DNA from 3 places in the Azotobacter bryophylli genome. Region 3 is predicted to be linked to each of the others. Evidence: riboswitches for the same ligand, from Rfam matches in the RefSeq annotation. Region 3 holds a riboswitch; each other region holds the start of a gene.

Region 1 (3,200 bases), on a different contig from region 3:
GCGCCAGCAGGCGGTAGCGGCCGGGGGCGGTGGCCAGCAGGGTGTAAGGGGCGACCTGGGCGGACGCGCAGCTGCGCGGGCAGCCGCTGAGGTGCACCGCCGGCAGCTCGGCGCCGGCCGGCAGCAGTTCGGCCAGCGCGCGGGCGTCGGCCTTGGTCTCGGCCAGCGCGCGGGCGCAGCCGGACTGCCCGGTGCAGGCCACCAGCCGGGCCAGCGGCGCGGCCGGGTCGGTGAGCAGGCCGAGGTTCTGCAGGTCGGCGGCCAGCGCGGCGGCGGCGTCTGCCGGCACGTTGGGCAGCAGCACGCCCTGCCAGGGGGTCAGGCGCAGCGTGGCGTCGCCGTGGCGCTCGCTGAGCCCGGCCAGCGCGGCGAGCTGCGCGGCGTCCAGCCGGCCGAGCACCGCCTGCGCGCCGACCTGGCGCAGCCCGGCCTCGCATTGGGCCTGCACGCCGAAGCGCAACAGCGGCGCGGCCGGGGCGCGGCGCCAGGCGGCCAGCGCGGCGTCCTGACGCAGTTCCAGCTGCGGATGGCGCTCGCGCAGGCGGGCCAGCAGCCCGGCGGCCGGCAGCGTTTCCAGCAGCTGGCGCATGCGCGTCTGCTCGGGCGTAGCGCAGTCGAGGAACAGCTCCAGCATGGCGAACACCAGCTCGGCGGCCTGCGCGGCCGGCACCGCGGCCAGCGCCGGGGCGTCGCCGGGCTGCTGCGGCGGGCAGCCGGCCAGGCCGAAGGCATAGGCCAGCGCGCCCGGCAGGGCGGCCAGCCACAGATCGTGGGGGTGGTCGAGCATCGCCAGCGCCTCGCCGCCGTCGAGCTGCACGGCGAACTTGGGCGACAGCGCGTGCCAGCGCGGCTCGCCTTCCAAGCGGGCGAGCAGCGCGGCGGCCAGCGGCCGGGTATCGGCCAGCGCCTGCGGGTCGTGGCCGGCGGCGGGGCTGAGCATCAGGTTGCGCACGTCGTCGCCGCCGGCGCTGGCGGCGCCGAGGCCGGCGGCCAGCAGGCGCTCGATCAGCTCGGCCTCCCGGCCGGGCAGCACGCCGCGGATCTGCAGGTTGGCGCGGTTGGTCGCCTCCAGCACGCCGCCGGCGCAGGCCGTGGCGGCCGCGGCGATGGCGCGCGCCTGGGCGGCGTCCAGCCGGCCGCCCGGCAGCTTGATCCGGCAGATGCCGCCGTCGCGCGCGGCGACGATGCGCAGCAGGCCGGGACAGGCGGAAGGTCGCGGCACGGCCGCGTCAAGCGAATGGTTCAACAGGGTCACCCGGTGGCATCGCGCGGCGACCCTGCGCCGTCCGCGCACGGCGGACGGGTCGGCAGCATCGGTACACCCCGCCCGATGTCGGCGCGCGCGACTGGCTTGGCCGGCAGGTCTCCTGGCTGGCAGCTCGGCGTCCGCCACGCCTTCCCGGTTGCCCAGTGGCCTGTGTGGCGGACTCGCTGCGGACAGTTGCGGGGGCAGCCACGGCGATCCGTGTTCCCTCTTCGGCCCTGAACGGGCACCGGCGAGCGCGCTATTATGCCTGCCTTTTCACGCCCTGGCTGCGCGACGCGCCAACCGGGCCCCATCACGAGGAGATCGCATGACGCCCTGGCTGACCATCGTAGGCATCGGCGAGGACGGTTTCGCCGGCCTGGGCAAGACGGCGCGCCGCGCCCTGCTCGGCGCCGCGCATATCGTCGGCGCCGAGCGCCAGCTCGCCCTGCTGCCGCGCTGCGTGGCCGGCGCGCGCGCGACCTGGCCCAGCCCGTTCGGCCTCGCCCCGGTGCTGGCTCGGCGCGGCACGCCGACCTGCGTGCTGGCCAGCGGCGACCCGATGTTCTACGGCGTCGGCGCCAGCCTGGCCCGCGAGCTGCCGGCCGGCGAGCTGCGCGTGCTGCCGGCGCCCTCCTCGCTGTCGCTGGCCGCCGCGCGGCTCGGCTGGGCGCTGCAGGACTGCACCTGCGTGTCGCTGGTGGCCCGCCCGCTGGCCGCGCTCAACCGCCACCTCTACCCCGGCGCGCGCCTCTTGGTGCTGAGCAACGACGCGGACAGCCCGGCGCAGGTCGCCGCGCTGCTGCGCGAACGCGGCTTCGGCCCCAGCCGCCTCAGCGTGCTGGAACACCTCGGCGGCGCGGAGGAGCGGCGCATCGACGGCCTGGCCGACGACTGGCAGCTGCCGCCGGGCGCCGCCCTCAACCTGCTCGCCGTCGACTGCCGCAGCGATGCCGCCATGCAGCCGCTGCCGCCCACCGTCGGCCTGCCCGACGAGGCCTACCGCCACGACGGCCAGCTGACCAAGCGCGACGTGCGCGCGGTGACCCTCGCCCGCCTCGCCCCGCTGCCCGGCGAGCTGCTCTGGGACGTCGGCGCCGGCTGCGGCTCCATCGGCATCGAGTGGCTGCGCGCCCATGCGCAGTGCCGCGCCATCGCGGTCGAGGCCGACGAAGGCCGCCAGGCGCACATCCGCCACAACCGCGACGCCCTCGGCGTGCCGCACCTGCAGCTGGTCGCCGGCAGCGCGCCGCAGGCGCTGGGCGGCCTGCCGGCGCCGGACGCGGTGTTCATCGGCGGCGGCGTCACCGTACCCGGGGTGCTGGAAGACTGCTGGGCGGCGCTCAAGCCGGGCGGACGGCTGATCGCCAACGCCGTCACCCTGCAGAGCGAGGCGCGGCTGATCGACTGGCACGCCCGCCACGGCGGCGAGCTGCTGCGCCTGCACATCGCCCACGCCCGGCCGCTGGGCAGCTTCGACACCTGGCGCCAGGCGCTGCCGATCACCCTGCTCGCCGTGCGCAAGCCCATCGAGGCCGCCGCCGATGCGTGAGGAAACCCCGGAACAGCCGCGCCCGCTGCGCACCGGCCTGACCACCGGCAGCTGCGCCACCGCCACCAGCCTGGCCGCCGCGCGCCTGCTGCTCGGCGGCGCCGCCTGCGACGCGGTGGAGATCGTCCTGCCCAGGGGCCAGCGGGTCAGCATGCTCCTGGAGTTCTGCCGGCCGTGCGAAGGCGGCGCCGAGGCCGGCACGCTCAAGGACGGCGGCGACGACCCGGACGCCACCCACGGCGCGCTGATCACCGCCCAGGTGGCGCTCGATCCGCGCCCCGGCGTGCGCTTCCACGCCGGCCCCGGCGTCGGCACCGTCACCCGCCCCGGCCTAGTGCTGGCGGTCGGCGAGCCGGCGATCAACCCGGTGCCGCGGCAGATGATGACCGAGCACCTCACCGC
Region 2 (3,200 bases), on a different contig from region 3:
CAGGTGGCGGATCTGCTCGCCGATGGCGCCGTACAGCGAGGGATCGCCGGAGTGCACCCGGGCCACGTCCTCGCCGCGCGCGTGGGCCGCGGCGAGCAGGTCGACGATGGTCTCCAGGTCCAGCTCGGCGGTGTTGACCACGGTGTGCGCGTGGTGACCTTCGAGCACCGCTTCCGGCACCAGCGAGCCGGCGTAGAGGATAGTCGGGCAGCGCTGGATCAGACGCTGGCCGCGCACGGTGATGAGGTCGGCGGCGCCGGGGCCGGCGCCGATGAAGAACACGGTCATGGATGCTCCGATTCGGGGGCGTGCCCGGCGCGGGCCAGGGCGAAGGTGGCGGCGGCGCTGCGCCGCTTGGTCAGGACCAGCTCGGCCGGTCTGCCGGCGAGGCGCTCGGCGAGGGCCAGGGCGGCGGCCTCGGCGACCCCGGCGCTGCCGGTGGCGCGGCGGGCGGCCTCCGAGGGGGCGCTCAGCCGCGCCTCGAAGCAGCGCAGTTCTTCGGCCGTGAGGCCATGCAGCGGCAGGCCGAGGCGCGCGGCCAGTTCGCCCAGCCCCGGCTCGGCCAGCTTGCCGTCTAGGGTGGCGAGCGCGTGCAGATCGGCCGGGGTCAGGCCCAGCTCGCCGAGGCTGTCCGTCAGCAGGCGCTGCAGTTCGTCGGCCGCGCAGCCGCGCCGACAGCCGAGTCCGGCGACATGGAGCCGGGACGGGCGGGGCGGACGGGGCTGGGCGGCGGACATCGGCGGCGGGCAGGGCGGGCGGATGGCGAGGGGCGCGTAGGACAGCACGCCGCCCGCGCAGCGTCAACCGCGGCGCTGGGTATGAGTCGCGTAGGGTAGAAGACTCGCGTAGCGATCTTCTACCAATCTCCGGCGCCGGCCTGCCCGGTAGGCAATCGCTGCGCGAGTTGCCTACCCTAACCAGCGCCGCGGCGATTGACCGCTGCCCGCACCCTGCGTAGCCTTGCGCGCTTCGAGGTTCTCCGGCGGCGATCGGAGCTAAGAGGGAACGCGGTGCGACGCCGCGGCTGCCCCCGCAACTGTAGACGGTTCGAGCCCCTTGATTGCGCCACTGCCCGAGGGCGGGAAGGCGAGGGGATGGCGTGTAGCGCCAACCGTGAGCCAGGAGACCTGCCTCGCCGGAGTCCGCTTGCCGTGGGCTCCCCGACTTCCACGACAACCGGGCGGGGTGATCCGGTGGCGAACCCGAACGACCGGCGCCCGCGCGCCCGGCGTCCCTTCGTCATGCCAGCCCGCCGCACCCGTAGGGCTGCCCATGAAATCCCTGAGCAAACTTCCCGTCACCATCGTCACCGGCTTCCTCGGCTCCGGCAAGACCACCCTGCTGCGCCACCTGCTCGACTCGGCCTCCGGCCGGCGCATCGCGGTGATCGTCAACGAGTTCGGCGAGCTGGGCATCGACGGCGAGATCCTCAAGCAGTGCTCGATCGGCTGCAGCGAGGAGGAAGCGGCCGGTCGGGTCTTCGAGCTGGCCAACGGCTGCCTGTGCTGCACCGTGCAGGAAGAGTTCTTCCCGGTGATGCGCGAACTGGTGCAGCGTCGCGCCGATCTCGACCACATCCTCATCGAAACCAGCGGCCTCGCCCTGCCCAAGCCGCTGGTGCAGGCCTTCAACTGGCCGGAAATCCGCAACGCCTGCACCGTCGACGCGGTGGTCACCGTGGTCGACAGCCCGGCGGTGGCCGCCGGCACCTTCGCCGCCTTCCCCGAGCAGGTGGACGAGCAGCGCCGCGCCGACCCCAACCTCGACCACGAATCGCCGCTGCACGAGCTGTTCGAGGACCAGCTGGCCTGCGCCGACCTGGTGGTGCTGAACAAGACCGACCTGCTCGACGCCGCCGCGCTGGCCGCGGTGCGCGCCGAGGTGGCCGAGGAGCTGCCGCCGGCGGTGAAGATCGTCGAGGCGCAGCAGGGCCGCCTGCCGCTGGACGTGCTGCTGGGCATCGGCGCCGAGGCCGAGCTGCACATCGACGCCCGTCCCGGCCACCACGACCACGGCGATGGCGACGACCACGACCACGACGAGTTCGACTCCTTCGGCGTCGAGCTGCCGGAAGTCGACGAGCGCCTGCTGCTCGCCGCGCTCGCCGAGCTGGTGCAGCGCCACGCCGTGCTGCGCGTCAAGGGCTTCGTCGCCGTGCCGGGCAAGGCCATGCGCCTCTTGGTGCAGGGCGTCGGCCAGCGTTTCGACAAGCACTTCGACCGCGCCTGGCGCGAAGGCGAGCCGCGCGCCACCCGCCTGGTGATCATCGGCCAGGATCTCGATGCCGCGGTGATCGACGCCGAGCTGCGCGCCGCACTGGCCCGCTGAGCCAGAAGCCCACGCCATGCACCTCCTGCGCACCCAGCCCGGCGGCTTCGTCCCCGACGACAGCATCGCCGACCTCGGCCAGACCCCCGGCGAGCTGGTGGTCCTGTGCAGCGGCGACTCCAACCTGACGCTGCTGGCCGCGGCCGCCGGCGAGCTGGGCGACGACTACCCGAGCCTGCGCCTGGCCAACCCCGGCCAACTGCGCAACCACGCTTCGGTGGACCTCTACGTCGAGGACGTGCTGCGCCACGCGCGGGTGATCCTGCTCTCGCTGCACGGCGGGGTGGGCTACTGGCGCTATGGCATCGAGCAGCTGGTCGAGCTGGGCGAGGCCGGCGCCACGCTGATCCTGGTGCCCGGCGACGACCGCCCCGACCCGGAGCTGACCCGCCTGAGCACGGTGTCCGCCGAGGACGCCGCGCGCGCCTGGCAGTACCTGCGCCAGGGCGGGCTGGACAACGCCCGCCAGCTGTATCGCTTCCTCGCCGACCGCTGGCTCGGCCATCCCGGCGAGTGGCGCGAGCCGCAGGCGCTGCAGCGCGTCGCCGTCTACCACCCGCGCCGCGGCAGCGGCACCCCGGCGCTGTGGCACGCCGACTGGCGCTGTGGCGCGCCGGTGGCGGCGCTGCTGTTCTACCGCGCGCAGTTGCAGGCGGCCAACACCGCCTTCGTCGACGAGTTCTGCGCGCGCCTCGCCGCGCAGGGCCTCAACCCGCTGCCGATCGCCGTGGCCAGCCTCAAGGAGCCGGCCTGCCTGGCCCAGGTCGAGGACTGGCTGGACGAAACCGACGCGGCGCTGATCCTCAATACCACCGGCTTCGCCCTGTCCAGCCCGGAGCGCCCGGCGCTGCGCCCGTTCCGCCGCGACGTGC
Region 3 (3,200 bases):
TTGCGGTTGGCCAGATCGTCGTAGCGCTTGCCCTCGGCGTGCAGGGTGGCGCCGACGCCGAAGGCGCCCAGGGTACGGTCCAGGTCCAGGTTGAACAGCTGCCGGGCCCGGCGCGGCAGCCGGTTGCCGCGGTTGGCGCCCGCGCCCCGGTTCTCCGGGTCGAGCCAGCTGTAGTTGGCGTTCCAGTCCCAGCCGAACAGGCGGCTGCCGAGCACCAGCTCGACGCCGCGGATCCGCGCCTTGTCGACGTTGCCCGCCGCCTGGAGGGCGGAATCGTAGGCGATCAGGTTGTCGACCAGGGTGCGGTAGGCGTTCACCGACCAGTGGCCCCAGCCGTGCTGGCCGGACAGACCGGCCTCCAGGCTGCGCGAGGTCTCCGCCGCCAGGTTCGGATTGCCGTAGTAGGGGTAGTACAGCTCGTTGAAGGTCGGCGCCTTGAATGCGCGGCCGTAGGAGACGGTGGCGCGCAGCTCGTCGCTCAGGGCGAAGCCGTAGGCGGCGTTGCCGGTGTCGCGGCCGCCGAACTGCTGGTTGTCGTCATGGCGCAGGGACAGCTGCCAGTCGTGCCGGCCGAGCTCGCCGAGGTACTGGGCGAAGGCGCCGTAGTTGCGCCGCGAGTCCCGCGCGTAGTCGGTGGTGCCGTCGACCTGGTCGTGCTGGTAGTCGGCGCCCAGGGTCAGGGTGTGCCCGGCGGCGAGGCGCAGGTCGTTCTGCCAGCTGGCGTAGTCGCGGCGGCTGTCGAAGCGGGTATAGAAGGCGCCGTCCTGGTAAGTGTCGGAGTTGTCCTCACTGCGCCCCAACTGCAGGGTGACCAGCCAGGGCTCGAACGGACTGAAGCGCGCGCGGCCGCCGTAGACGTTCTGCTCGCCTCGGGCATGGGCGGAGAAGCCCGCGGTGCGCTCGCCGTTCACCTGGTCGTAAGCGTTGCGCGTCCAGGCGCGCAGGAGACTGCCGTCCAGCTCCAGGCCGTTGGCGAAGCGGTAGCCGGCGCGCAGCGAGCCGGACAGGTTGCGGTAGCCGTCGGCATCCTTCTCGTAGCCCCAGGTGCCGACGCGCTCGGCGTTGATGCCGTCGGTGCCGAGACCGCTCGCCGCCAGGCTGTACCAGCCGCGGCCGTTGCCGCCGGAAACCCCGGCGCTGCCTTCGTAGGTGTCGTGGCTGCCGTAGCCGGCGGAGAGAAAGGGTTTGGCCCCCTGCCCGCGGCCCTTGCGGGTGAAGATCTGGATCACCCCGCCGATGGCCTCCGAGCCGTACAGGCTGGAGCGCGGCCCGCGGACCACCTCGATACGCTCGATCAGTTCCACCGGCAGGTCCTGCCAGGCGGCGCCGCCGCTGCTCACCGAGCCGACGCGCACCCCGTCGACCAGCACCAGTACGTGGTCGGACTCGGTGCCGCGCATGAACAGCGAGCTGGGCTTGCCCATCCCGCCGTTGCTGGCGATGGACACGCCCGGCACCCGCCGGAGCAGGTCCGGCAGGGTCTGCGCCTGGCTGCGCGCGATCTCGTCGCGCTCGATCAGGGTCGCCGCGGCGAGGCTCTGGCTCGCCGTCTGCGCGGTACGGCTGGCGGTCACCAGCTCGCCCTCGAGGGTGAGCGGTTCGACGGCGGCCTGGGCCGGATGATGAAGAAAAGCGAAGCCGAGCAGCGTGCAGGCTGCCGGCCCGGAACGGGGCTTGCGTCTCAAGGTCGGTTCTCCGCCGCGCCACCCGCGCGGCCTGAAGGCTGTACGGCAGGCGGAGAGAAAGGGACGTGCGCCGGCCACGAACGGCCCCGCGCAGCCGGCAAAGCCCTCCGCGATGCCCTGGAATGCGACAGGCCGGTCTCCGGGCTCACGAGCGGAACCGTGCGGTTCCCGAAACCGCGCCTTCCCGTGTCGAAACACAGTGGCATTGCGATGCGGCTTCTCGACTCGTCTACCGTTGCGGGGGCAGCGCCGGCCTTGCGCCGCGAGATCGCGGAGCGCACCGGCTTCCCTGTTTCACCCTGGGTAACCAGGGCACCTGAAGCAAGACGCGCAGATTAGAGCAAATACGCACCGAGTCAATTGAGGAAAATCCGTGAACGTCTGAATCCCGCTCATGACGCCTCTATAGGAGCGCTTTCAGCCGGCCGTCTCGCGCTTGCGGCAGATGCTCAGGCCGTCACCCAGCGGCAGCAGCGACAGCTCGATCCGCGGATCGTCGCGCAGCGCCCGGTTGAGCGCCTGGACAGCGCGGGTGTCGGGGCTTTCCGGGGCGGCCTCCAGCACCCGGCCGCCCCACAGGGTGTTGTCGAACAGGACCAGCCCGCCCGGGCGCAGCAGCCGCAGCGCATGCTCCAGGTAAGCCGGATAGCCGGTCTTGTCGGCGTCGACGAAGACCAGATCGAAGCGCCCGCCCTGCCCTTCGCGCTCCAGCGCCTGCAGGCTCTCCAGCGCCGGCGCCAGGCGCAGGGCGATGCGAGCGCCCAGCCCGGCCTCCTGCCAGTAGCGGCGGGCGATGTCGGTGTATTCCGCGCTGATGTCGAGGCTGAGCAGCTCGCCGTCCTCCGGCAGCGCCGCCGCCATGCACAGGGCGCTGTAGCCGGTGTAGGTGCCGATCTCCAGGACCCGCCGGGCGCCGGCGATGCGCACCAGCAGGGCCATGAACTGGCCCTGCTCCGGGGCGATCTGCCAGTTGGCGTTGGGCAGCCGCGCGGTCTCCTCGCGCAGGCGCCTCAAGAGCGGCGTCTCGCGCAGGGAAACCTCGAGCAGGTAGCGGTAGAGGGAGTCGTCGAGGGTCAGGGTACGGTTGCTCATGCCCACCTCCGCAGCGAGGGCCGGGCATGGCCGCCCGGCGTCAGGGGTTGCGTGCCAGGGAGTCGTTCAGCACGCGCTTGGCGCCCAGATAGGTCTTCTGCCAGTAGCGGTCGCCCAGATGGTCCAAGCGTACCGTACCGCCGCTGGAGGGCGCATGCACGAAGCGTCCCTCGCCGACGTAGATGCCGGCATGGCTGACCTGGCGCCCGCCGCTGGTGGCGAAGAACACCAGATCTCCGCTGCGCAGCGCCTCGCGGTTCACGCTCGGCATGCCCATGCCGTGCATCTCGCGGGTGGTACGGGGCAGTTGCAGAGCGGCCGCCTCCCGATAGACATAGCCGATCAGGCCGCTGCAGTCGAATCCGGAATCCGGGGTGTTGCCGCCCCAGCGGTAGGGCGTGCCGACCAGGCCGATGGCGCGGA

What was found. Region 3 has a riboswitch for cobalamin ahead of btuB (TonB-dependent vitamin B12 receptor). Riboswitches for the same ligand answer to the same signal wherever they lie in the genome.
Region 1: another riboswitch for cobalamin. It lies ahead of cobG (precorrin-3B synthase); the one in region 3 lies ahead of btuB (TonB-dependent vitamin B12 receptor).
Region 2: another riboswitch for cobalamin. It lies ahead of cobW (cobalamin biosynthesis protein CobW); the one in region 3 lies ahead of btuB (TonB-dependent vitamin B12 receptor).

The regions. Positions count from the first base shown of each region.
Region 1 is NZ_JBHRSJ010000004.1:2,122-5,321, forward strand. It holds gene cobG (precorrin-3B synthase) at 1-1,246, opposite strand, end outside; cobalamin riboswitch at 1,341-1,513, opposite strand; gene cbiE (precorrin-6y C5,15-methyltransferase (decarboxylating) subunit CbiE) at 1,575-2,798, shown strand; gene ACFOJE_RS02705 (cobalt-precorrin-5B (C(1))-methyltransferase) at 2,791-3,200, shown strand, end outside.
Region 2 is NZ_JBHRSJ010000004.1:20,081-23,280, reverse strand. It holds gene cobM (precorrin-4 C(11)-methyltransferase) at 1-288, opposite strand, end outside; gene ACFOJE_RS02795 (cobalamin biosynthesis protein) at 285-737, opposite strand; cobalamin riboswitch at 956-1,148, shown strand; gene cobW (cobalamin biosynthesis protein CobW) at 1,273-2,328, shown strand; gene cobN (cobaltochelatase subunit CobN) at 2,345-3,200, shown strand, end outside.
Region 3 is NZ_JBHRSJ010000035.1:221,479-224,678, reverse strand. It holds gene btuB (TonB-dependent vitamin B12 receptor) at 1-1,685, opposite strand, end outside; cobalamin riboswitch at 1,799-2,020, opposite strand; gene ACFOJE_RS20050 (O-methyltransferase) at 2,103-2,777, opposite strand; gene ACFOJE_RS20045 (C40 family peptidase) at 2,818-3,200, opposite strand, start outside.